Regions from separate parts of the Sporosarcina sp. P16b genome, predicted to be linked through region 2. Evidence: riboswitches for the same ligand, from Rfam matches in the RefSeq annotation. Region 2 holds a riboswitch; each other region holds the start of a gene.
What was found. Region 2 has a riboswitch for cobalamin ahead of CSV77_RS03375 (ABC transporter substrate-binding protein). Riboswitches for the same ligand answer to the same signal wherever they lie in the genome.
Positions count from the first base shown of each region.

Region 1: it holds a riboswitch for cobalamin, as region 2 does, so the genes downstream of both, CSV77_RS07560 (energy-coupling factor transporter transmembrane component T) here and CSV77_RS03375 (ABC transporter substrate-binding protein) in region 2, are expected to answer to the same signal.
Region 3: it holds a riboswitch for cobalamin, as region 2 does, so the genes downstream of both, CSV77_RS03915 (ribonucleotide reductase N-terminal alpha domain-containing protein) here and CSV77_RS03375 (ABC transporter substrate-binding protein) in region 2, are expected to answer to the same signal.

Region 1 covers NZ_PDYO01000004.1:173,232-177,511, reverse strand. The annotation lists gene CSV77_RS07570 (AAA family ATPase) at 1-80, opposite strand, end outside; gene CSV77_RS07565 (ABC transporter ATP-binding protein) at 84-1,715, opposite strand; gene CSV77_RS07560 (energy-coupling factor transporter transmembrane component T) at 1,688-2,557, opposite strand; cobalamin riboswitch at 3,048-3,186, opposite strand; gene CSV77_RS07550 (hypothetical protein) at 4,029-4,280, opposite strand, start outside.
Region 2 covers NZ_PDYO01000002.1:70,927-75,206, reverse strand. The annotation lists gene CSV77_RS03385 (YwiB family protein) at 1-191, shown strand, start outside; gene argS (arginine--tRNA ligase) at 188-1,855, shown strand; cobalamin riboswitch at 2,150-2,276, shown strand; gene CSV77_RS03375 (ABC transporter substrate-binding protein) at 2,418-3,404, shown strand; gene CSV77_RS03370 (FecCD family ABC transporter permease) at 3,397-4,280, shown strand, end outside.
Region 3 covers NZ_PDYO01000002.1:174,179-178,458, reverse strand. The annotation lists gene CSV77_RS03920 (alanine/glycine:cation symporter family protein) at 1-1,267, shown strand, start outside; cobalamin riboswitch at 1,561-1,735, shown strand; partial or broken gene CSV77_RS03915 (ribonucleotide reductase N-terminal alpha domain-containing protein) at 1,895-3,202, shown strand; gene CSV77_RS03910 (GIY-YIG nuclease family protein) at 3,348-4,073, shown strand.

The DNA.
Region 1 (4,280 bases), on a different contig from region 2:
CATACGTTTTGGATGACGTCGTCTTTGCCGTTCATTACTTTTTTCATTTCATTGAGTACGTGTGTTGATGGATTGCTCATTGTTTAGTTCCTCCTGTTGTTTAAGTTCACAGCGTCTACGATGTCTTCGGCTGTGATGGCATATGGGAATAATCCGCGTGCGATTTTGCTAGCGGCGGTTGTGTAAAAGCGGTTGGACGTGAAAAAGGTTTTCGGATGATTGATCGCGATGAGTGATTGATCGAACAACATGCCAACACGTGTAGATACTTCTGCTGCAAATTCAATATCATGCGTCACGATAATCGTCGTGATATTCTGTTTTTGAAGCGTTCGAATCAACTCCGTCACTTCTTTTTTCGACATGACGTCCATTCCTTTAGTTGGCTCATCCAGCAATAATATATCCGGTTTAAGCAGCAATAATTTTGCAAGCGCGGCCTTCTGCTGTTCTCCGCCACTTAATTCAAATGGATTTCTTTTCGAAAGATGCTCAATATGTAACTGTTTCATCATACTCGATACCGTCGTTTCTCTCCGTTCTTTCGGCATTTTTTGCACAGGAACCGCATGGATTAGCTCTTCTTTCACCGTTGAGTACATGAATAATGCTTGTGCGTTTTGCGGTAATAAGACGATATTCCCTTTCCACTTGCTTGGTGCGACTTCGTCTATCCATACTTTACCTGCATACGGCTTATGCAGTCCGGCGAGTAACCTTAGTAACGAAGACTTGCCGACTCCATTTCCCCCGACAATCGTGAAGATTTCGCCTCGATGTACCGTAAACGTCATATCCGCGAGTAGATTATCACTTTTTCGATTGTAACGGAAATACAGATCTTTCACTGTAATGAGTGGTGGATGCTTTTTTCTCATCGGATCCGTCGGTAAAATTGCCGATGGATAGTGCCGAATGAAATCCATCCCTTCGCGCACCGTAATCGGCGTCTCATCACGGAAGCCGAGCTTATAGTAGACACGCATCGCTGTCGTGAGTGCGTCGAGCATTGGATGTTCTAGCAAGGAGTTGCCGATTGCTTTCGGTGTTGTGTCATAAAGAAGCGAGCCGTTTTCCATGAACAACACTCGATCGCACACGGGTAATAACTCTTCTAACCGATGCTCGACAATTAAAATCGTCATGCCGAGTTCACGATTGATTTTTTCAAGTAGCGTCAGAAACACGGAAGCCGCAATGGGATCAAGTTGGGACGTTGGTTCGTCGAGCAATAAAATATCCGGCTCCATTGCAAGCACCGCCGCTAGATTAACGAGTTGTTTCTGTCCACCTGATAGATCACTGATACTAACATGCAACCAGTTGTGAATACCGAAGAAACTGGCGACTTCAGCGATTTTTTGTTGCATGTCTACCGTCGACATGCCCATATTCTCAAGACCAAACGCCAACTCTTGCCACACTTTTTCCATGACTATTTGTTCCTCTGGATTTTGCATTATATAGCCAATAGCTGTCGCTGTAGTTGACGCGGGCAGTTCATCGATTTTTTCGCCGTTCACATACACCGTGCCGCTAAGTTTACCGTTCGGCCGCATTTCCCGTTTCATCATTTTCAATAACGTGGACTTTCCTGAACCGGTAGGACCGAATAGCGTTATGAATTCTCCACGCTTAATCGAAAAGCTCACGTCTCGCAACACATGCTGTTCTTCATACTGGAAGTTCAGATTTTCGACTGTAAGTATCGCCATTTGATCCTCTCCTTCGCTTCATAGATAAACGGTAATAACATGAGCAAGCCGATGATGACGTAATGCCCTGCACCTAGTGTCTGTTCACTGATTTCTGGATAATACTGCGTCTGGTGCTGTGTGAAGTATCCAATGTAGTAAAGAAGAAACAGAACGAGTCCGGCCGTCAATATTCCGTCCCGTTTTGTGAATCGCCTCTTCTTATACCGCGTTCTCTCTTTCACGATACCATACCCTCGCGCCTTCATGACATCTGGCTTAACAATGCTAAACTCCGCTGTCTGGACGAGCGTCTGCCGCCACAATGCGAACGCGCGACGGAATTTTTCCACTCTGCTCCCTACTTTGTAATAGCCGATTCCGCGTTGTGCCATTTGGTTTTCACGCCATTTTATTTTGAATAACGGAATGAATCGCCACAGCATGGAAACGAGAAATTTTGGGCTAGCGGACACTTTCGTCAGTACGGCAAGTAGTGTGTTCGTCGTGAAAATCTCGAAATAACTCTTCGTCCAGAAACTGGTTGCAACTACGGCTCCCGCAATGACGAGTCCTTTCGTCACAGCTTCCAGCGTTACCGCGTGTTCATGGAGGAAAAATAACGGAGTGAAACCGTTATGTACAGTTGCTGGATACGCTACGGCAATTAGTAGAAAAACAAAAGAGTAATAGATCAAGTCCTTAGTTGCTGTCCGGACTCCGTGCAGCATGAGAAAATACAGAATGCCCCCGATCATGGCCAGCGCCACGATGATCGGATGAAACGAGCTGAACATCGTGACTAAAACGACTGTAACGTAGACAAGTAGCAATAGTGGGTGAAAGTTTGAGAATGCGCTCATCTAGTTTCCTACTTTCTTTATTTTCGTATATAGCTGTTTAGATCTCTATCTACATCACATGTGTTATGGAACTCTACTTCATCACCGCCCTGCAGTTCGTATTGACTAACGCTACGGCTACTAGATCTTTCTTCATTATATCGCTCTACTCTCTTTGATGCCTTCTTTTTTTCATCCTACTCATTACCACGATGACCAAACCTGCGACAACCTTGGAATTGAATGTCGTTCATACCTTCAATGAATGTGATCCTGCCTGTAAAGTCATTCAGTCCTTTGCCATTTAGCATCCCATTCATTTCCTGGGGAATGAGAGAATCGTCTAAATGATTTACAGTGACGACGTATAGTGGATCGGTCCGCCAGCTAGTTTTAGCGCGGAAGCCTCTACCTTTTCATTGAAATTAAACGGAGCGGTTTCTTCAGTGGCAGTGTGGTTTTGAATTCAAAAAATCCCCACCTCTTGAATGAGATGGGGACCATGAAGGTGTCATGCTTACATACTTTGGCAAGGCTCCTGACTTAGGGGCATATTTCCCCATTACAGTGGCCGGACCGCTCAGGATTCTCACCTGATTTCTATTTATTCTTTGTTTACGGGACAAAGAACCAAAACACTCTAGGCAACTATTAACTAGCTTATAGTTTTTGCGGGGTAAAATCAATAGACGCTGTACTTAGAATGGATTTCTGTTTTAGTGAGATGTGCCGTTTCAAGCGCTTTTAGACAAGATCCGCAAATGTACTTTTTGAAAGTCTATCAAGTAACTGATATAGATTAGGAATCAATTCTTTGACCATCAGGATTCTTAAACATATATCCTAAGCTCCCAATCAAACGACGCACATTAAAACACAGCACTTCCTTGGTACAATCATTGTATCAAGGAAGTGCTTTCTTATGTCTCAAGCAAAGTTAACTATTGTCCCCGTCACACTTCAACCTTTATAAAACAACCTCATTCCCTTAGAAGATTCTCACGCTCTTGGCCTGTACATAATAAAAACTTCGAAGGCTCAAATTTCCTTTTCTCAGGGCATGGAGGATCGGATCATTCAAACAGCCATGAGGAAGCTGAAACATCTATGAAACAAGATTATACCTCCGTGGGAAAATCGAATATGCTTGATTTCATATAAGCCCTGCTTCTCTCATAATAGCTTGATGATTATTTAGTAATTAACAATAAAAGTTATAGATCGCTTCATACGTTTAAGGGGACGATGAATAGCCGTCATTGACGATTTTGAACTGCACCCTGCATGGGCAAATACTCGGTGGTGAAAGTCCACTGCAGGCTTGGCAGTAGGAACTGTTAGCGAATGATTAATAAAGGTACCAGGTCCGCACGCAAATCTATATTAATTAAGAATCGTTTCTGGATTGTGTCGGGACCAGTACCTTAATTCAAAAGAAAACAATTCTCACTTATAGATGCCCCTTATGACATCTCCATCTTAACTGTAATACCTATTCATTCAATTTTTCTGAGTATTTCTGTTCAAGTTCTTGATAGAATCTCATTTTATCAGTAAATAGTTGATTTAGTGAATATGCACTGTTCCCATCTTTCTTGACGGAATAGGAAGAAAACGCTTTTTGTATTTTGTCAATCTGCTGGACTCCGTTCAATGATTCATTTACGTTAGATGATAAGGAATTCGATTGCTGTGGGTCAAATAAAAAATCATACGGATCTGTTCCATCTATATTAAACTTCGC
Region 2 (4,280 bases):
TACCGTTCAGACAAGACGATGTCCGTTTCGGCACATACGGTAATGGTCCTGCCGTTATGGATTTAGCCGTTTATACCAATCAACTGGAGTGGGTACCTGGACGCTTTACCGTAGCGTACGACTTACATTCAGACGAAAGTTTATTAGGGAAATACCATTTGACAATAACCTACTCGGAGGTAACACAATGAATGCAGTAGAGCAGATTCAACATGAAATTAAAGAAGCGTTGCACGAAGCGATTGAGAAAGCACAACTAGTCGAAGGTGCGGATATTCCGGAAATTAAACTGGAATCACCAAGAAGTAAAGAGAACGGCGATTATGCAGCGAATATCGCAATGCAGTTGACAAAACTCGCGAAAAAGCCACCGCGTGCAATCGCGGAAAGTATCTTGGAGCATCTTGATACGACAAACACGGCAATCGACTCCATTGAAATTGCTGGACCCGGTTTCCTCAATATCCGCTTGAAAACAGACAGTCTCGGAGATATCGTGAAATCTGTCCTGGACCAAGGAGCAGACTACGGACGTTCCGACAGCGGACAGCAACAGAAGATCCAAGTTGAATTCGTTTCAGCGAACCCAACAGGCGACTTGCACTTAGGACACGCACGCGGGGCATCACTTGGTGATTCATTATGTAATATTCTTGACAAAGCAGGCTATGACGTAGCGCGTGAATACTACATCAATGACGCGGGTAATCAAATAAATAACTTAGCGTTATCGATTGACGTTCGTTATTTCGAAGCACTTGGATTAGAAAAAGAAATGCCGGAAGACGGCTACCGTGGTGCAGATATCATCGCCATCGCAAAAGGCCTCGTTGAACAATATGGAGACAAGTATGTCCATGTTCCAGAAGAAGAGCGACTTGCATTTTTCCGTGAACACGGCTTGAATATCGAATTAGATAAACTAAAGAAAGACTTAACGGACTTCCGCGTGCATTTCGACAACTGGTTCTCGGAAACGTCCCTATATAACAACGGCAAGATCGAAATCGCACTCCAAAAACTTCGTGAAAATGGCCATGTCTTTGAAGAAGACGGCGCGACTTGGTTCCGCTCCACTACATTTGGTGACGATAAAGACCGTGTATTAATCAAGCAAGACGGTTCATTCACGTACTTAACACCGGACATTGCCTATCACCAAGACAAGCTAAGTCGTGGATTTGATAAACTGATCAATATTTGGGGAGCAGACCACCACGGATATATTCCACGTATGAAAGCAGCAATCCAGGCGCTAGGTTATGACCGCGATACGCTCGAAGTAGAAGTGGCGCAAATGGTTCAGCTCTATAAAGACGGAGAAAAATTCAAAATGAGCAAGCGCACAGGAAAAGCGGTCACATTACGTGAACTCGTAGAAGAAGTCGGACTAGACGCTGTACGGTATTTCTTTGCGATGCGCTCAGGCGATGCACAAATGGACTTCGATTTAGATTTGGCGGTATCCAAATCCAATGAAAACCCCGTCTACTACGCACAATACGCGCACGCACGTATCTGTTCAATCCTACGTCAAGCAAAAGAACAGAACGTGGAAGCGTCAACGACAAACGTCACGCTATTGCAAGATGAGAAAGAATTGGAGCTACTGAAGAAGCTCGGAGATTTCCCGAAACTTATCAGCGACTCAGCTCGCATGCGCGCACCGCACCGCGTGACGACATATATTCAAGAACTAGCAGCTACATTCCATAGTTTCTACAATGCGAATAAAGTGCTCGACCCGGAAAATAAAGACCTGTCCGAGGCACGTTTGGCTTTGATCACAGCAACTAAAACGACGATTGCGAACGCATTGAAATTAGTTGGCGTTGAAGCACCGGAAAGAATGTAATATATCGAAAATGGCCAAGCAGATTTTTTACTGTTTGGCTTTTTTATGTCTTTGGAAGTACTGCCTGTCAAAGTTTCATCAAATCCAACGAAATATCCCAATAGCGCGATCTTCAAGCAGTTTGGCGCGGTTACATAGAGTAATTGCGCGGTGTTAAACACGAAATGCGCGGTCTCTTCCAGTTTTAGCGCGGTTCAACCTACCACCACAAGAACAGGTAGGAAGTGGGGATGACTTTTGAAAGATCAGCACCGCCCTGTACAACCCTCACTATTACCGCTATAATAAAGCATAATTACATATCTTCTAAAAGGTTCTCAATACTAGAGATGAAAAGTGAAATCGGTTCAAATCCGATGCGGTCCCGCCACTGTACGTGCTATGCACAAGCCAGGTCACCTGCCTTTTTAGAAAATGAAGTTCCGCAGCAACCTACGAGGATAGGTGTAATGGAAGAAGTCACGTCCTGATTTCATCCCACCTAATCCTTCGAATGATCGAAGGATTTTTTTCGTGTCTGCGACTTGCGTAATGCAACACACATATTAAAGGAGGAACACACATGAAGAAGTTTTTACAACTACTGCTGACAGCAATGCTCGCGGTACTACTACTCGCAGCATGTGGAAGCGATAGTGCAAAAGAAGAAACACCAGCAGATGAAAATCAAGCTGGCGAAGAAACGAAAACGGAACAAGCATCAACGGATACAACGAGTTATCCATACACTCTGACAGATGCGATTGGCAAAGAAGTTACATTTGAAAAAGTGCCGGAAACTGTCATTTCATTACTTCCAAGCAACACGGAAATTTTATACGGGATTGGTGCAGGAGATAAAGTCATTGCAGTAACAGAAAACGATGACTATCCTAAAGAGGTAACAGAGCTAGATACAGTAGGGGACTTTACGGTCAACATAGAAAAAGTGATTTCATTGCAACCGGAAGCGGTGTTCGCACATGAAATGATGTTGGGTTCGAATGAAGAAGGATTGAATCAGATTCGTGACGCAGGCATCCCTGTGATCGTTATACAGAATGCAGGAACATTTGAAGAGACATATGAAACGATTGAATTGATTGGTAAAGTTATGGACAAAAATGTGGAAGCGAATCAAATCGTTGAAGATATGAAAACGAAAGTCGCTGATATCGAAAAGAAAGCAGCGGACATTACGGACAAGAAGCGCGTGTTCATTGAAAACTCCGATGCGCCTGAAATTTACACGGCAGGAAAAGGAACTTTCCCACAACAGTTTTTGGATATGATCAATGCTGAAAACATCGTGACAGAAGAAGGTTGGATTATGATCAGTCCTGAAACGATTGTAGATGAAAATCCAGATGTAATTTTGGCAATATATAGCTATGTTCCAAACGTTGTAGAAAATATTAAGACGCGTGACGGGTTTGATGCAGTTACTGCGATCAAAGAAGATCGAGTCATTCAACTGGATGAAGATATTACAAGCCGTACAGGTCCGCGTTTGGCTGACGGATTAGAATCGTTTGCGAAAGCAGTCTATCCTGAGGTATTCGGTGAATAAAACTGCGCTCGCCTATGTCGTGTCGATTGCCATGCTCCTTGTGGCAATCTGGCTCGGCGTATCGATCGGTACAGTGAAAATACCAATAGAGACGCTATGGAATCAATCGGATGCGACCGCGAGTAATATTTTGTGGAAGATCCGTATGCCACGTGTGTTGTTGGCCGGAATTGTCGGTGCCTCACTGGCTATATCAGGAGCCGCGTTCCAAGGGCTTTTGAAAAACCCGTTAGCTGATCCTTACACCCTCGGAGTGTCATCCGGTGCCTCTGTCGGCGCCGTGATCACACTCTTTTTTGGTATATCGCTGCCGGTTCTTGGCGCGTTCACCTTACCTGTATTTAGTATGATGGGTGCCGCAATCACGATGTTTTTAGTGATCGGTTTTGCTCGAATGGTCGACCGATCAATGAAAATGGAGACGATCATTTTAACAGGAATCATTTTTGGCTCATTTCTCGGCTCCGTGCTGTCGCTGATGATCGCGTTAACGCAAGAAGAACTCCGTCAGATCGTCGGTTGGCTGCTTGGTAGCGTATCGATGCGCGGCTGGAATTATATTCTGATGGTCCTGCCGTTTTTTATCATCGGTACATTTATGCTGTGGCTTAATCGCCGCGAATTGAATGCTTTATTATTCGGTGAAGAACGTGCGCATCATCTTGGAGTCAATGTCAAACAACGTAAATTGATGATTTTGCTAGGCGGTTCGGTCTTAACTGGTTCCGCTGTTGCCGTGTCTGGAACAATCGGCTTCGTTGGCCTAGTGGTCCCGCATATGACAAGGATGTTATGGGGCTCCGATCACCGTCACGTCTTGCCGTTATCATTGTGTAACGGTGCATCATTATTGATCATTTGCGATCTCGTGGCGCG
Region 3 (4,280 bases), 100 kb from region 2:
TGTAGAGAAGAAGGATAACAATGACGGGGTATCGCCGTTCCAGGCATTCACAATTAGTGCCGCGTCACGCGTAGGAACAGGTAACGTAGCTGGGGTAGCCCTAGCGATCGGAATTGGTGGGCCTGGTGCGGTATTCTGGATGTGGGTGATCGCCGTAATCGGCATGGCGACTGGATTCATCGAAAGTACATTGGCACAAGTATATAAAGTGAAAGATGGTGACACATTCCGCGGAGGGCCGGCGTATTACATGCAAAAAGCGCTAGGCTGGCGGAAACTCGGAATTGTCTTCGCGATTTTACTGACGATGAGTTTCGGATTCATATTTAACGCAGTACAATCCAACACCATCAGTCAGTCATTCACTGAAGTATTCGGCATTCCGAACTGGAGTGTCGGGGTTGGCTTAATGCTAATAACAGGGATTATCGTCTTCGGTGGCGTCAAACGGATTGTAAAAGTAACACAAACCATCGTACCCATCATGGCGACTTTCTATATTTTGGTAGCGTTATATATCGTGATTATGAATATTTCAGAAGTTCCAGGCATTATTGTATTGATATTCGAGCATGCTTTCGGAATTAAAGAAGTCATGGGTGGCGGAATCGGGATGGCCATGATGCAAGGTGTACGTCGCGGTCTCTTCTCCAATGAAGCAGGTATGGGTAGTGTGCCAAACGCGGCTGCTACAGCGAACGTATCGCATCCGGCAAAACAAGGATTGGTACAAAGTCTAGGTGTGTTTTTCGATACCATCATCATCTGTTCTGCGACCGCATTCATCATTTTGCTTGGCGGATTGTATCAAACAGGTGAAACAAACGGTATCATCTTGACACAAAACTCCATGGCTGTACAAGTAGGCGCATGGGCACCGTACTTCATTGCCGGTGCTATCATGTTCTTCGCCTTCAGTTCTATCATCGGTAACTATTATTATGGCGAAACCAATATTGAATTCATTCATGCCAACATCGTATGGAAACGAATCTATCAAGTTCTTGTACTGGTCATGGTATACTTCGGTGCAATCGCAAAAGTACAAGTTGTATGGGATATGGCCGACCTATTCATGGGACTAATGGCCATCATTAACTTAATCGTCATTCTACTACTTGGTAAAATCGCCTTTAAAGTACTGGACGACTTCACTAAACAACGTAAAGCCGGCAGAAACCCTGTCTTCAAGTCAGCCAGCATCCCTGAATTAAAAGGCGCGGAATGTTGGGAAGAGACAGCGGAAAAACCAGAAGATCGTTTGTAATGGGGGTGATTTGTGGATGTAAGGGATATGATTTCTCAATCTTTAACTTATCACCATGTATAAGTTAGGATTATAGCGGAAATCCCTTATTCACACACTCCTAAGTTTAAAGCATTCACACAAACCATTTAGTCAAGAAGTAAAAAGTTTGATATACTATAAAATACTGAATAACAAAAATCGAATCGTAGTTCAGAAGAAGGATTCTGAACTTCGGTTCGATTTTTGTTTTGCATGTTTGAACACAACATGTTAGGGTTATATATGAATCAACACACTATATATAGTGTGTAACAGCAAATAGATGAATTGGTACCCACCACGTTTAAAAGGGAATCCGCCACTAACGGAGCTGCCCCCGCAACTGAGGGCACGGACGACTATCTTATAAAACCACTGCTTCGGCGGGAAGGAAAGATGGAAGAACGATGTGCCAGCCAGTAGACCTGCCAGTCATCTCAGCAAAACATTCTTCGGGGTTGGAGAGTGAAAGCACAAAGCAGTCTTATTTCAGTCTGCCTAAAACTTTCCGCGATCTACTAAGCGTCAATTGACGACTCCCGATTTTATTGGGAGTTTTTTTATTTAGTACATAACCGAATTAATTAACTAAAGGGAGCGGATATCATGGCTATTATTCAAGAAACTAAGGGACTTAATCTAGTGTTGGAAAACTTACAAGAAGAATTCGGCAAGAAACAAATGGAGCCGTTAATCGAAGCGAGTGAGAAATTCCAAGAGCGCCACCCGGCTAGCACGGCAACTGAATGGACGAACGCGATGGTGCTGGAGTCTTTAAGCCGTATTGATGAAGCAAATACGTATTGGACGTTTGTAGCGGCACGAATTTATTTATTCGACGTCTATGCAAAGCAACAAGCATTGCGTGGGGCGGATGCTTATACCGACTTTGCGAAAAATGTAGAACGCTTGGTGGAACAAGGTTTATATACATCCGTTCTGACAGAGAAATACAGCCTAGATGAGCTTCAGGAAATCGGTAAACTACTCGATCCTTCCCGTGATCTATTATTCACATATATCGGTTTGAAAACATTGGTAGACCGATACGTAACCGTAAACTTTAAGAAACAGCCAGTGGAGCTGCCGCAAGAGCGCTGGTTGATCATCGCGATGACACTAATGCAAGACGAAACAGTAGACCGCATTCATAAAGTTGGCGAAGCATACTGGGCGATGAGCAATTTATACATGACGGTCGCGACACCTACATTATCGAATGCAGGCAAGATGCACGGTCAGCTATCCAGTTGCTTTATCGATACAGTGGATGATTCCTTACAAGGGATCTACAACAGCAACACCGATATCGCGAACTTGTCGAAATTCGGTGGCGGTATCGGCGTCTATATGGGGAAAGTTCGTTCTCGTGGTGCATCGATTCGTGGTTTCGAAGGCGCGTCAAGCGGTGTTCTGCCATGGATCAAACAGTTGAACAATACGGCAGTCAGTGTCGATCAACTCGGTCAACGTCAAGGTGCCGTAGCCGTTTATCTCGACGTATGGCATCAAGACATCTTCACATTCCTTGATCTCAAGCTCAATAACGGCGATGACCGTTTACGTGCACATGACATTTTCACAGGCGTTTGCTTGCCAGACTTGTTCATGGAGAAAGTCGAGTCCCGTGAAGACTGGCATTTATTCGATCCACATGAAGTCCGCACGAAAATGGGCTATTCATTGGAAGACTTCTATGATGAAACGAAAGGACAAGGAACATTCCGCGAGAAGTATGAGGAATGCGTCCGTAATGAAGATTTATCACGAGAGACGGTTTCCGCGATTGAAATTATGAAACGTATCTTGCGTAGCCAGCTCGAGACAGGAACGCCTTTCATGTTCTATCGCGACGAAGTAAACCGCATGAATCCGAATAAGCATGAAGGTATGATTTATTCTAGTAATTTGTGTTAACAATAGCACCTTCAGTCAGTAATGGCTGTCGAAAACTCCGTTAAACGGGGGAACTCTTATTTAGTAAGACAATCCCGTGCTAAATCTCAACTTTTGTAGTATCATCAAATAAAGAACATTTGTTCTATAGGGGATGATATTTGTGGAAAAGCCATTTGGTTTTGTTTACGAGACTACAAATACAGTTAATAATATGAAATACATTGGAAAATGTATTTACGGTCGGATAAATAATTGGGAAACATATTTGGGTTCAGGTCTTTATTTGAAAAGGGCTATTAAAAAGTATGGTAAGGAAAAGTTTATCAGGGTAATTCTGGTTGAGGCATACTCAGATATAGAGTTGAATCAACTTGAGGAATATTATATTTCTAAACGAAATGCTGTAGAATCAAAGGAATATTATAATATTAAAATGACATCTATTGGCGGAGATTGTTTTACAACAAACCCAAACAAAGAGCATATCCGCAGTTTAAGAGTGAAACAAATGACAGGCGCTTCAAATCATCAATACGGGAAACCAAAAACCAAAAAGATGATTGAAGCAGTCAAAAAGAAGAACTCAAAAGCAATTATAATAGATGGAATTGAATATTCATCAATAACTGCAGCATCTGTTGCACTTTCCCTTTATTGTACAACAATTTCGTATAGATTAGACTGTGATAACTTTCCTAGCTATAAGAGAATTGTCCCGAAATCACTAAGACCGACCAACAAACATGCTGCTTGTAAATGCCAAGTCCATGACGTGGTATATGAAAGTATTGCAAAGGCGGCATTAGCTCATGGCATTTCTACACATGCTATGAGAAACCGTATGTATTCCCGTAACTTTCCAGACCATCATATTATAGTTGAGTAAATGCCTAACGACTATCGAAAGCATAGCTAGTTGAAATAGCACTAGTGAAGAAGCGAGTAGAGTACCCCTCAAGCGAGGCCCTGATGAAAAACAGGGATAATTCATAAAGGGAAAAGCGGAGCATCCTACCAGGTCGTGCTGGGGATGATGATATAGTCTCCTCTGCATGGTGACATGCAGCAGCAATTAATTGCGGATTAAGCTTTG